Linked DNA regions of Thermocoleostomius sinensis A174. The main gene of each other region encodes a partner of the protein of the gene in region 2 in a complex. Links are inferred from orthologs where the notes say so. Each region holds a gene or a part of one and is shown on either strand. Other genes may lie near its edges. The genes, in order: carA and carB.

Region 1 (3,097 bases), 1.3 Mb from region 2 along the record:
TAATAGTTTTTTAATTGTTTAATGGTCCCAAGGAAGATTTGTTGAAGGAGCATTCCAAATAGCTTTGCGGGCGCTGACTGGTTCGAGTGTGGCTAAATCGTCGGTATTACGCTTCATGGTTTCGCAAAAAGCATCTAGTTGTAAATCATTGGGATCTTTTCCAAATGGATTCTCAATTTCAATGCCGATTTCCTCAATTCCAAACAAGGTGAAGCTTATAATAACAACGATCGGAACAGTTAACCAACCGACATCCTGAACAAATTGAAACGGCAAAATTAGGCAATACACTAATAACAATTGCTTCAGATGAATTGCATAGGCCATTGGGATGGGAGTTTTCAGAATCCGTTCACAGCCGCCTAAACAATCCACCAGATCATTAATTAGCTTATTCATACTAGCTAATTGATAGCTATCTAGACATTGCTGATGATATTGCTGCTGTAGATAATCTTGAAGCCAAAGCGCAATCTCCAAAGCTGGATTATTCATCAATTTTAGCGACTGATAGCGAGAGCTAGATAACAAGGGCAATAGTTCCTCATTCACTGGTTCTTGTCGCAACTGGTTTTTGGTTGCCACAGCAAACGCCACGATGAGGTCCAGCGCGGATTTCTTCTCCATTCGGTCTTGCGGATCTTTTTCAAGTACATTAACCCAGATATGCCGAGCCAAATTACGGGAAGTGTTGATCATCATTCCCCATAACCGCCGCCCTTCCCAGAACCGCTCATAGGCTGTATTGGTGCGGAAAACAAGCAGCAAGCCCAGTACAAGGTTGAGCAGAATGCTGGCAGACGATGACAAATTGAACGATCGTCCATTTTGATTCAGCAGCACCAGCAGGGTGGCGAAGAGTCCGTAAAGTAGAGTACGAGGCAAAACCGCTGGAACAACCGAGCCGCGTAGTTGAAGGGCTAGCTGAAACCAAGTTCGTTGCTTCCAAAGCATGGGTACAGTCCTGTAGAAGGGAGGAGTAATGAGCGATGAGGACGGAATTGGACTCTTAGCAAAGCATCGAGCACACCGATCGCCAAGCTAGGTAGCTGTAGGATGCCCAGAATCGATCGCGCAGAGCCAGTCAAACTTTAACCTCGCTGGCTCAAAAAAAGAGACACGACAATGGTGTCCCTACTCAGTTGTGCCCATACCCTGCCTAAGCACAGGGGGCAGTTAGTAAACGTTAGATGGAGATTTGCTTGACGCTTAAAGCGATAGACTGGGCTGCTGTCGCTGGCGATAGTCTCGCATGGACTGAACAAACTGATTGAACAGGTAGTCAGCATCGTGGGGTCCAGGACTCGCTTCTGGATGATATTGCACTGAGAAAACAGGCAACCTCTTGTGGCGTAAGCCTGCCACTGTACGATCGTTCAAGTTCAGGTGAGTGATTTCTACCTCAGACGCGGATAGGGAATTGGCATCAATAGCAAAGCCGTGGTTTTGGCTAGTAATTTCTACTTGCTGACTCAAGCCACACGGGTGATTTAAGCCGCGATGCCCGAACTTCAGCTTAAAGGTTTCTGCACCCAACGATAAGCCCAAAATTTGATGCCCCATGCAGATACCAAACATCGGCTTCTGGCTAGACATGAGGGCACGTACCGTTTCAATGCCTTCTGTCACGGTCGCAGGATCGCCTGGCCCATTAGATAGAAAAATACCGTCGGGGTTGTACTTCAGAATTTCTTCAGGCGATGTATTGACAGGCACAACAATAATGCGGCAACCGTAGCTAGCCAAGCGGCGCAAAATGTTGCGTTTAATGCCAAAATCGATCGCCACTACCGTAAGCGGCTGTTCAGAAGTAGACACATCGAGAGTGGGACGAAATTCCCAAATTGGACTAGTTGGATCAGACCACTCATAGACTTTTTTAGTAGAAACCTGCTTGACCAAGTTAAGACCAGCCATGCTAGGGGCCTCTTGCACCTTCATCAATAGATCGGCTGGATCAAGAATTTCGGTAGAAATTGCCCCGTTCATGGCTCCACTCGATCGCAGCTTGCGCGTCAGTGTGCGCGTGTCAATGCCATAAATGCCTGGAATGCCATGCTGCTTGAGATAGTCCGGAAACGATTGTGTCGATCGCCAGTTACTCGGCTTGAAGCAAACGTTGCGAGCGATCGCTCCGGCAATTTGAGGACGCTCTGATTCTTCGTCTTCTAAATTGACGCCTGTATTCCCTAGTTCTGGATAGGTAAAAGTGACAATCTGCCCCAGATAGCTGGGATCAGTTGACACTTCCTGATACCCCGTCATACCGGTATTAAAGACCACTTCGCCGATCGTCGTTCCAGTTGCCCCAAACGACCACCCCTTAAAGACGGTGCCGTCGGCTAGGACGAGGAGAGCCGGATTTGAACTCGAAAACAGCATAGACCCCCTTTCCCGAATAAATGAGCGTTCTAATACTACGCTGGGATGGCAAGGCTCGATCGTCTCATGCAAAACGATTTGCCTTGCTGATTGCCTTGCTCATTGTAGTATGCTCACTTAAGCTGCATAGCCCAATAGGATCAGCAGCAGCAACGAGAACCCCCATAAAAATCCCGTAATAACTAGTCCGCCACTGAAGCCATATAAAATTCTAGAAACTCGGCGGCTACAAAACCATGCAATTGTTCCCACCGCCATCGCTCCTCCTGTGATTACCAGCAGTGACCATTCACCCCACAGAGTATGAAGTGGGTTACGAATCATCAGCGCTCCTAACAACCCTGCCATACCGTTCATCATAATGGCAACCCATGGATTGGCAGGATACGAGGAAATCGAGAGACTGAGGGCGGCCAATACGCCGCAAGTGACTACAATGACAGTACTCTGCTTCAGCAAGTTATCGCCGCCGAATTGAATCAGAAAATTATCTTGATACAGGCGTTGCAAGGTTGACGGACTCAGCCCCAAGGATTCTCGGATGGTCAGTATGGGTAATTTTCCGGTGCCATAGTAGTAATGCAGATCGCAGCCAAGCGGACGATCGCCATAGGTGGCTTCACAGCGGGCGGTTTCGTGAAAAATTCGGCGTTCGGCGTCACCATAGCTGACTTGCAGCGTTAAGGGAGTCCCCTCAAGTTGAATCGTACAGCGA
Region 2 (4,202 bases):
TAACATTCTCTGGGTTTGGGCTTAATGTAGTTCAGTCTACGCAACATGAAAACTTCGCAAAGTGGTTGTAGGAACCGTACGAAAAGCGTGTTGATGCAGTCAAACTAGTAGAAGTTCCCTAAAAACCCATAAAAAAAGACCCAGCAGCCCCCCTGCTAGGTCAATTCCATGAACGTCACTTATCTTGTACTTAATGTATCGAGCTAGCCCCGCTTCCAGCCTCGTCTATTTGGTTCGCCTGAATGGGTGATTCAAGAAAAAATCGTATTAGTGGGGAAGGGGGAAATGGTGATGGGTGATGACTTTAGATGTCACTATTCCCCATTCTCCCTAAAATTCACCTCCCCACATAGTCCTGAATTGCTTTTACATCGAGCGGTTGAGACTGAAGCGATCGAATCGCAGCCGCAGTAGCTTTGGCAGCAGCAATCGTCGTAACGATCGGCACCTTGTAGGCTAGGGCATTGCGACGAATATAGCGATCGTCGATTTGGGCAGCGGCCCCGATCGGGGTATTGATAATTAACTGAATTTGCTCATTCTTGATTGAATCCACCACATTGGGGCGACCTTCGTGCATTTTCAGCACCAGTTCCACATCGGCTAGCCCATGTTCTTGCAGAAGCTTGCGCGTACCAGCGGTAGCAACGACTTTGAAGCCTAACTCCATCAGATCTTTGACAACCGGAATGACAGCCGCCTTATCGCGATCGTTAATTGAGACAAACACAGTTCCTTTGGAGGGTAGCAACTGAGAAGCGCCCAGTTCAGCTTTGGCAAAGGCTTTCCCAAAATCGGTGTCGATGCCCATGACTTCGCCCGTCGATCGCATTTCTGGACCCAGAATGATGTCGCTGCCGGGGAATTTGGAGAAAGGCAGCACAGCCTCCTTAACAGCAATGTGGCTAGGGATGATCTCTTGGGCAAAGCCGAGCGATTTCAGGGTTTCACCCGCCATGACACGCACGGCCATTTTGGCCAGAGGCACGCCGATCGCCTTGGAGACAAACGGCACAGTACGCGAAGCGCGGGGATTGGCTTCCAGAATATATACTTGGTCGCCTTGTACAGCATACTGGATGTTCATCAAGCCGACCACATTCAGCGCTTTGGCCAGTTTGACTGTCCACGATCGAATCGTTTCCAGCGCCACCTCAGATAAGGAGATAGTGGGAATTGAACAGGCCGAATCACCAGAGTGAATTCCCGCTTGCTCAATATGTTCCATGATGCCACCAATTACTACTGTACCCGTCTGGTCAGCAATCGCGTCTACGTCTACCTCGATCGCATTTTCTAGGTACTTGTCAATCAAAATTGGGTGATCGGGTTCCACCTGCACCGCATAGGTCATGTAGCGCTCTAGATCGGCGTCGGAATAGACGATTTCCATTGCGCGTCCCCCCAACACATAACTGGGGCGCACCACCACGGGATAGTCGATGCGTTTAGATACCTGCAACGCTTCATCGTAGCTGCGGGCAATTCCATTGGGCGGTTGGCGGATGTCGAGTTCGCGCAGAATTTTTTCAAATCGCTCTCGGTCTTCAGCCGTGTCGATCGAATCGGGCGACGTACCCCAAATTTTAGTTGGCACATCGGGATTCTGGCTGAGAAACTCTTGCAGCGGCACTGCCAACTTTAGCGGCGTTTGTCCACCAAATTGAATAATTACGCCTTCGGGATGCTCGGTTTCTACGATGTTCAACACATCTTCTTTCGTCAGCGGTTCAAAGTAGAGCCGATCGCTGGTGTCATAGTCGGTAGAGACCGTTTCGGGGTTGGAGTTAACCATAATCGTTTCGAACCCATCTTGCCGCAGCGCAAACGACGCATGACAACAGCAATAGTCAAACTCAATACCTTGCCCAATGCGGTTGGGGCCACCGCCCAAGATCATGACCTTGCGGCGATTGGACGATAACACCTCGGATTCAACCGCCGCTGTTTCCTGTCCTTCTTCAATGGAACTGTATTCCGACTCATACGTGGAATAGTAATAGGGCGTCAAGGCTTCAAACTCAGCAGCACAGGTATCGACGGTTTTATATACAGGGATAATCCCGAGAGATTTGCGATAGGCTCGCACCGCATCTTCGGTGGTTTTGGTCGCATAGGCAATTTGGCGATCGCTGAAGCCTTGCTGTTTAATGGCGTATAGCTGCTCCCGCGTCAGGTTTTTTAGCGGTGTTTTCTTCAAAAACTTTTCGGTTTCCAGCAGTTCCCGCAATTTGTCTAAAAACCAGGGATCGATCGCCGTCAGTTCATAGATTTCGTCATTGGTCATACCCATCTGCATCGCATGGCGCACTGTGAAAATCCGCTCTGGGTTAGGAGTGCGCAGTCCGGCCCGCAGTTGTTCTAAGCTCGGCACTTTCTCGGCGCGATCGCAGCCCCAGCCAGCACGACCTGTTTCCAGCGATCGCAGCGCTTTTTGAAACGATTCTTGGAAGGTGCGGCCGATGGCCATGGCTTCGCCCACCGATTTCATCTGCGTAGTGAGCACGGGCTGGGAACCGGGGAATTTCTCGAAGGCAAAGCGCGGAATTTTGGTGACAACATAATCGATCGTCGGTTCAAAACTCGCCGGAGTTTTCTTGGTAATGTCGTTAGGAATTTCGTCCAATGTATAGCCCACCGCCAGCTTGGCCGCCATCTTAGCAATCGGGAAGCCTGTAGCTTTTGAGGCCAGCGCCGAACTGCGCGAGACACGCGGGTTCATCTCGATCACAATTACTTCGCCTGTTTCGGGGTTGACCGCAAACTGAATATTAGAACCGCCCGTTTCTACGCCGATTTCGCGAATAATTTTGATCGAAGCATCGCGCAGGCGTTGATATTCTTTGTCGGTCAGGGTTTGTGCTGGCGCGACTGTGATTGAGTCGCCCGTGTGCACCCCCATTGGGTCAAGGTTTTCGATCGAGCAAATAATGACCACGTTATCCGCCAGATCGCGCATCACCTCTAGCTCATATTCCTTCCAGCCCAGCAATGATTTTTCAATCAAAATTTGTGACACGGGGCTAGCATCTAACCCAGACTGTGAAATTTCTTCAAATTCTTCTTGGTTATAGGCAATACCGCCGCCAGTTCCCCCCAAGGTAAACGCGGGACGGATGATTAGAGGATAGGAGCCAATTTGCTGAGCGATTGCTTTAGCTTCGGCCATACTGGTTGCCAAGCCCGAGGGACAGACGCCCACACCAATCCGTTCCATTGCCTCTTTAAACAGCTTGCGATCTTCCGCCATTTCGATCGCTGGCAGTTTGGCACCAATTAGCTCGACCCCATACCGCTCAAGGACACCAGTCTTTGCCAGCGTCACCGCCAAGTTTAGCGCCGTTTGACCACCCATCGTTGGTAACAGCGCATTGGGGCGCTCGGACTCAATAATTTTTTCAACTAGTTCTGGCGTCAGAGGTTCAATGTAGGTGCGATCGGCGGTTTCTGGATCGGTCATGATCGTGGCAGGGTTGGAGTTCACCAACACCACTTCATATCCCTCTTCGCGCAGGGCTTTACACGCTTGAGTGCCAGAATAGTCAAACTCACAGGCTTGCCCAATGACGATCGGGCCAGAACCAATTAGTAAAATTTTGTGAATATCGGTGCGACGAGGCATAGGGTCAAAGCCAATGTCAGGGTCTAAATCCAACTTATTTTAGAGGGTATTTTGTCGATCGTTCTGAATCGCCTGATTCAAGTTTGTGACGAATCCTCTGCGAAGATAGAGAATTTTGCCCTCAGCACCGCCTCTCTGTATCGCCTTCAGTATTGCCTCGCCTTTGCGGGTTGAGGATGCTTTGCTTCGCGCCTCAGCAAGTTCGCTATAGTGGTACCGATCGCCTCGTGGCAATGGGAAAGCCTATTAGAATTAATTATTAGCACGCGAACCATAACGATGCTTACCATTCCACTTACAAGCGTTTTTACAATAGCTACTCTCACATAAACGCTATGTGCGGCTTTTCTAAAGTGCCATGTCGAGTCTGCGCAGTCGCACAGTGTGTCCTATATAAATTAATCTTTAATTATTCCAATGAGTTCTACGTTGTCCAACCACGAGTCTTTTAATCATCACAGTTCACACTGGCAGGCTAAAGCTCCTCAAAGCATTGGCTACCGCATCAAGCTCTTATCCCAACTGTTGACTCGTCAGTTTCAAGACACCCTAGAACCCCACGGACTCACACCGTTTCACT

What was found.
Region 1: the proteins of carB (region 2) and carA are in contact, whole or in part, in a solved structure (PDB 1KEE), measured with the Escherichia coli proteins. The link is inferred for Thermocoleostomius sinensis A174 from one-to-one orthologs.

Annotation. Positions count from the first base shown.
Region 1 is NZ_CP113797.1:3,894,510-3,897,606, reverse strand. What follows is about bases 297-3,070. They hold carA (glutamine-hydrolyzing carbamoyl-phosphate synthase small subunit), read right to left. Parts: upstream 2,383-3,070; coding sequence 1,210-2,382; downstream 297-1,209. Other genes in these bases: OXH18_RS16905 (hypothetical protein), read right to left, coding at 2,500-3,070; OXH18_RS16915 (bestrophin family protein), read right to left, coding at 297-954. In the rest of the region: more of OXH18_RS16915, read right to left, coding at 19-296; more of OXH18_RS16905, read right to left, coding at 3,071-3,097. UniProt on the Escherichia coli protein: Small subunit of the glutamine-dependent carbamoyl phosphate synthetase (CPSase).
Region 2 is NZ_CP113797.1:2,620,081-2,624,282, forward strand. What follows is about bases 138-4,016. They hold carB (carbamoyl-phosphate synthase large subunit), read right to left. Parts: upstream 3,623-4,016; coding sequence 338-3,622; downstream 138-337. In the rest of the region: OXH18_RS11295 (MarR family winged helix-turn-helix transcriptional regulator), read left to right, coding at 4,040-4,202. UniProt on the Escherichia coli protein: Large subunit of the glutamine-dependent carbamoyl phosphate synthetase (CPSase).